Linked DNA regions of Undibacterium sp. KW1. The protein of the gene in region 1 interacts with the protein of each later gene in a pairwise test. Links are inferred from orthologs where the notes say so. Each region holds a gene or a part of one and is shown in the gene's direction. Other genes may lie near its edges. The genes, in order: odhB and lpdA.

Region 1 (3,146 bases):
TCCAGAGCATTCATCTGCACGCCCTGAGCGCTTCCTGCAACTGTGTGCTGACAATAATATGCAAGTGGTACAGCCTACGACTGCAGCGCAGATTTTCCATCTGTTGCGTCGTCAGATGATACGCATGTTCCGCAAACCTCTGGTTATCATGACACCTAAGTCCCTGTTGCGTAACAAGGATGCAGGTTCACCTTTGTCTGACCTGGCGAAGGGTAGCTTCCACACCGTTATCGGTGAAGTGGATGAAAAGATTGATGCGAAGAAAGTCAAACGTGTTGTCGCTTGCTCTGGCAAAGTGTATTTCGACCTGGTCAATGCACGTAAAGAGCGTGGTCAGACAGATACAGCGATTATCCGTGTTGAACAACTGTATCCTTTCCCGCATAAGAGTTTTGCCGCAGAATTGAAAAAATTCCCGAACATGGCGGAATTGGTCTGGGCACAAGACGAGCCGCAAAATCAGGGACCATGGTTCCAGATCCAGCACAATATTTTTGAAAGCCTGGAAGAAGGTCAAAAACTTGCTTATGCAGGTCGTCCAGCCAGTGCATCGCCTGCTGTCGGTTACTATGACAAGCACTATGCACAACAAAAAGCATTGCTGGAAACGGCATTTTCCAAACTCAAAGGCTTTGTCCTGACCAAATAATGACGCGATGCGGTACCAGAAGCTGGTACCGCATTTGGCTACCCGAATCGGAGAGTAAAAAATGGCAATTATCGAAGTAAAAGTTCCTCAGTTATCTGAGTCCGTCGCAGAAGCAACCCTGTTGTCCTGGCATAAAAAAGTTGGCGAAGCAGTTGGCCGTGACGAAAACCTGATCGACGTGGAAACTGACAAAGTCGTACTGGAGCTGCCAGCCCCAGATGCTGGCGTGATCACACAAATCATCAAGGGTGATGGCAGCACGGTTGTTGCTGGCGAAGTTATCGCTATCCTGGATACAGCCGCAAGTGCTGGTACTGCTGCAACTCCAGCAGCGGCACCAGTTGCTGCTGCGCCTGCCGCAGTTGCGGCAGCTTCTTCTGACGCAAAATCTTCTGCTGGCGTGGCAATGCCTGCAGCAGCAAAAATCCTGTCAGAAAATAATCTGATTGCAGCTCAAGTTGACGGCTCCGGCAAAGATGGCCGTGTTACCAAAGGTGATGCACTGGCAGCCGTAGCCGCTAAACCTGCTGCGGCACCAGTAGTTGCTCCTCTGGCTGCTCCTGCAGCTGGCAAGCCAGCACTACAACAAGTTGCTGCACCAGCTATCGCCAGCCTGGGTGACCGTCCTGAAGAGCGCGTACCGATGAGCCGTTTGCGTGCCCGTATCGCTGAACGTCTGGTGCAATCGCAATCGACCAACGCTATTTTGACAACTTTCAACGAAGTCAACATGGCACCTGTCATGGACTTGCGTAACAAGTACAAAGACAAATTTGAAAAAGAACACGGCGTGAAACTGGGTTTCATGTCCTTCTTCGTCAAGGCTGCCGTTGCTGCATTGAAAAAATACCCTATCATCAACGCCTCTGTTGACGGTAACGACATCGTCTACCACGGTTACTTCGACATCGGTATCGCAGTCGGTTCTCCACGCGGCCTGGTAGTACCTATCCTGCGCAATGCGGATCAAATGACGATTGCTGAGATCGAGAAGAAAATCGGTGAATTCGGTGCCAAGGCAAAAGACGGCAAACTGACACTGGACGATCTGTCTGGCGGTACTTTCTCCATCTCGAATGGTGGTACTTTCGGCTCCATGTTGTCTACACCTATTATCAACCCACCACAATCCGCAATTCTGGGCGTGCATGCGACCAAGGACCGTGCCGTGGTTGAAAATGGCCAGATCGTGATCCGTCCTATGAATTACCTGGCTATGTCTTATGACCATCGTATCATTGACGGTCGTGAAGCAGTTCTGGGTCTGGTGGCAATGAAAGACGCGCTGGAAGATCCAGCCCGCCTGTTGCTTGATCTGTAATTCAGGTTCAACCCACAAAGCGAGAATCATTCCGTGAATATCGCTGACGAAATCAAACGTCTGCACGAACTGCATCAGGCAGGAGTCCTGTCTGATGCAGAATTTGCACAAGCCAAAGCCAGATTGCTGGCAACTGGTGACACTTCCGCATCCGGCAATCAACAGAGCCAGGGCTTTAATCATTTGAACCAGTTCCGCCGGTCAAAACGTGACCAGTGGCTGGGTGGTATCTGTGGTGGTCTTGGACAGTTTACTGGCCTGGATTCCTGGATATGGCGTTTGATGTTTGTCTTCTTCAGTCTTTACTTTGGCGCTGGCGTAGTGGCTTATTTGCTGGCCTGGATTTTCATCCCCGAAGAGAGCTGAAAACTACAGGGCGAAGAGTGGACGTCACGACTGGATTCGGCGCTAAATTCATATACACAAAATCAGGACATTTTCATGAGCAAACAATTTGACGTCGTCGTTATCGGTGGTGGCCCTGGTGGCTACATCGCCGCAATCCGCGCTGCCCAACTGGGATTTTCTACCGCCTGTATCGATGCATGGACCAATGAAAAAGGTGGCCCGGCTCCAGGTGGTACATGCACCAACGTTGGTTGCATCCCATCCAAAGCGCTGTTGCAGTCTTCCGAGCATTATGAGCATGCTGGTCATGCTTTCGCTGATCACGGTATCAACGTACAAGGCCTGGGTCTGGATGTATCCAAGATGCTGGGTCGCAAGAACACTATCGTCAAGCAAAACAACGACGGTATCCTGTTCCTGTTTAAAAAGAACAAAGTCACTTTCTTCCATGGCCATGGTTCGTTTGTGAAAGGCGATGCAGCCGGTTACGAAATCAAGGTTGCTGGCAAAACAGAAGAAACCATTACTGGCAAACACATCATCGTGGCTACTGGCTCGAATGCACGTGCATTGCCTGGCGCAGCATTTGATGAAACAACCATCCTCTCGAATGACGGCGCATTGAAGATTGCTGAAGTGCCGAAAAAACTCGGCGTCATTGGCGCTGGTGTGATCGGCTTGGAAATGGGCAGCGTCTGGCGTCGTCTCGGTGCTGAAGTGACAGTACTGGAAGCATTGCCGACTTTCCTCGGTGCAGTGGATGAACAAATCGCTAAAGAAGCACACAAGCTGTTTGTCAAACAAGGTCTGTCCATCAACCTGGGCGTC
Region 2 (3,241 bases), 1.5 Mb from region 1 along the record:
GAACCTGCACCGCAACTGGGTCATGATCCCGCATGTTACGCAATTTGATGAAGCCGATATCAGCGACCTCGAAGAATTCCGCAAATCATCGAACGAAGCCCTGGTTAAATCCGGCGTCAAACTGACGATGCTGGCTTTTGTCATCAAGGCCAGCGTTGCCGCGCTCAAAAAATTCCCGGCATTTAATTCTTCGCTCGATGCGACAGGTGAAAACCTGATCCTCAAGCAGTATTACAACGTCGGCTTTGCTGCTGATACACCGAATGGCCTGGTCGTACCTGTCGTTAAAAACGCAGACCAAAAGACATTGTCGCAAATCGCTGTCGAAATGGGCGAGTTGTCTGCCCAGGCACGCGATGGCAAGCTGAAACCTGCTGACATGCAGGGCGCAACCTTCACCATATCTTCACTCGGTGGTATTGGTGGTACTGCGTTCACGCCTATCATCAATGCGCCTGAAGTGGCGATCCTGGGCTTGTCCAAATCCAGTATCAAACCAGTCTGGGATGGCAAGCAATTCCAGCCACGCCTGATGTTGCCGCTGTCGCTGTCGTATGACCACCGCGTCATTGACGGCGCCATGGCTGCCAAGTTCACCGCTTATCTGGCTGATGTCCTGGCTGATTTGCGTAAAACCCTGCTGTGAACGGAGACCAGACTATGAGCACTATCGAAGTCAAAGTACCCGATATCGGTGATTTCAAGGAAGTTGAAGTCATAGAATTGCTGGTCAAGGTGGGTGACACCATCAAGGTTGATCAATCACTGGTGACTGTCGAATCCGACAAGGCCAGCATGGAAATCCCGTCCAGCCACGCCGGTGTCATCAAGGAATTGAAAGTCAAGCTCGGTGACAAGATTGCTGAAGGCAGTCTGTTGCTGGTAATTGAAGCTGAGGGGGCTGCGGCAAGTGCAGCGCCTGCAGTTGCGGCAGCTCCCGCCGTTGCGGCTGCTCCAGCAGCGGCTCCTACTGTTGCCGCTGCCGCTCCTGTGGCAGCAGCGCCTGCCGGACCAGTTGGTATCGTCGAAGTCAAAGTCCCTGATATTGGTGATTTCAAGGAAGTGGAAGTCATTGAAGTCATGGTCAAGGTTGGCGACAGCATCAAGGTCGACCAGTCCCTGATTACCGTCGAATCGGACAAGGCCAGTATGGAAATTCCATCCAGCCATGCCGGTACGGTAAAAGAAATCAAGGTCAAGGTTGGTGACAAGGTTGCTGAAGGCAGTTTGCTGTTGCTGGTCGAAGCTGCAGGCCAGGCAGCGTCTGCTCCTGCTGCTGCCACCCCAACAGCAACTGCACCCGCTGTAGCACCTGTCGTTCCTGCGCCAGTTGCTTCTGGTTACACAGGCAAGGTCGATGTCGAATGCGACATGATGGTATTGGGCGCTGGCCCTGGCGGTTATTCTGCTGCCTTCCGTTCTGCCGATCTGGGCATGAATACAGTGTTGGTTGAGCGTTATTCCACGCTGGGTGGTGTCTGTCTGAATGTGGGTTGTATTCCATCCAAGGCACTGCTGCACGTGGCCGCCGTGATTGATGAAACTGCATCCATGGCAGCGCATGGCGTGACATTTGCCAAGCCGGAAATCGATATCGACAAACTGCGCGGCTACAAGGAAAGCGTCATCAAGAAAATGACAACTGGCCTGAGTGGCATGGCAAAAGCCCGCAAGGTCAATGTGGTGCAGGGCGTAGGTCAGTTCCTGAGTCCTAATCATATCGAAGTCACCGCGGCGGATGGCAGCAAAAAAACCGTACAGTTCAAGCAGGCGATTATTGCCGCTGGTTCTTCTGTCGTGAACCTGCCTTTCGTACCGGCTGACCCGCGCATTGTTGACAGCACAGGTGCGCTGGAATTGCGTCAGATACCAAAACGCATGCTGGTCATCGGCGGCGGCATCATCGGCCTGGAAATGGCGACCGTCTATTCCACCTTGGGTTCACGCATTGATGTCGTTGAAATGCTGGATGGCCTGATGCAGGGCGCAGATCGTGACATGGTCAAGGTATGGCAAAAATTCAATGAAAAACGTTTTGACAACATCATGTTGAAAACCAAAACGGTTGCTGTTGAAGCACTGCCAGAGGGCATCAAGGTCACATTCGAAGCCGCTGAGGCGGGTGGAACTGCACCTGCACCACAAGTCTATGATCTGGTACTGGTGGCAGTAGGCCGCAGCCCCAACGGCAAGAAGATTGCTGCCGACAAGGCGGGCGTGGCCGTGACTGACCGTGGCTTCATCACTGTCGACAAGCAAATGCGCACCAACGTGCCTCATATCTTTGCGATTGGTGACCTGGTTGGCCAACCCATGCTGGCACACAAGGCCGTACATGAAGCCCACGTTGCGGCAGAAGCAGCTTCCGGTGAAAAAGCCTACTTCGATGCCAGCGTGATTCCATCCGTTGCCTACACTGACCCTGAAGTCGCATGGGTAGGTATGACAGAAGACGAAGCCAAGGCCAAAGGCGTCAAGCTCGAAAAAGGTCATTTCCCATGGGCCGCGTCTGGCCGTGCAGTGGCCAATGGCCGTGATGAAGGCTTCACCAAGTTGCTGTTCGATGCAGAAACCAAACGCATCGTTGGTGGCGGTATCGTCGGCACGCATGCGGGTGACATGATAGGCGAGATCGCCCTGGCTATCGAGATGGGTGCTGATGCAGTTGATATCGGCAAGACCATCCATCCACATCCTACCCTCGGTGAATCGATAGGCATGGCGGCTGAGGTGTATAAAGGTGTCTGTACAGACTTGCCACCGCAGCGCAAGAAATAAGTGAATTTGCTGTAAATTAAAGTTAGGTACAAGCCCTGATGCATAAAAAGCATCAGGGCTTTTTTGTATCTATCGCTATAGAACTCTAGTTTTCTGAACTTGTTCTGCAAACGGTAGTCAAATTGCTGCTTTTTGAGCTATCTTTGCGTGTTGTCCAAAAGATGGCTCCATAAAATCTGATCAAGCTCCCTTACAATAAAATATTACAGGTGGTGCAACCATGAAAACCTTTGTACGCAGCACGCTGGTCCTTGCGCTGGCAACTGCCTTTCTCCCGGCTATTTCTGTTCATGCACAGGATAAAGCTGCCCCGGCAACTACGGCGGCCAAGGCAACCAAACCAGGGCAAAAAACCGCAGACCTGCTGCCATTTCACGCAACAGAAAAGCTCTTGTCCAATGGCCTGAAAATCATCATCGTGCCGACTGGCTTGCCTAACATCATCTCGCTGCACATTCCGGTA

Evidence for each region.
Region 2: the proteins of odhB (region 1) and lpdA interact in binary tests that used the Escherichia coli proteins (3 or more experiments, as listed by UniProt). The link is inferred for Undibacterium sp. KW1 from one-to-one orthologs.

The regions. Positions count from the first base shown.
Region 1 is NZ_AP018439.1:3,019,926-3,023,071, reverse strand. What follows is about bases 19-2,840. They hold odhB (2-oxoglutarate dehydrogenase complex dihydrolipoyllysine-residue succinyltransferase), read left to right. Parts: upstream 19-710; coding sequence 711-1,970; downstream 1,971-2,840. Other genes in these bases: lpdA (dihydrolipoyl dehydrogenase), read left to right, coding at 2,412-2,840; UNDKW_RS13575 (PspC domain-containing protein), read left to right, coding at 2,004-2,336; UNDKW_RS13585 (2-oxoglutarate dehydrogenase E1 component), read left to right, coding at 19-649. Outside these bases: more of UNDKW_RS13585, read left to right, coding at 1-18; more of lpdA, read left to right, coding at 2,841-3,146. UniProt on the Escherichia coli protein: E2 component of the 2-oxoglutarate dehydrogenase (OGDH) complex which catalyzes the second step in the conversion of 2-oxoglutarate to succinyl-CoA and CO(2).
Region 2 is NZ_AP018439.1:1,476,911-1,480,151, forward strand. The notes cover bases 303-3,219. They hold lpdA (dihydrolipoyl dehydrogenase), read left to right. Parts: upstream 303-660; coding sequence 661-2,778; downstream 2,779-3,219. Other genes in these bases: aceF (dihydrolipoyllysine-residue acetyltransferase), read left to right, coding at 303-646; UNDKW_RS06545 (pitrilysin family protein), read left to right, coding at 2,999-3,219. In the rest of the region: more of aceF, read left to right, coding at 1-302; more of UNDKW_RS06545, read left to right, coding at 3,220-3,241. UniProt on the Escherichia coli protein: Lipoamide dehydrogenase is a component of the glycine cleavage system as well as of the alpha-ketoacid dehydrogenase complexes.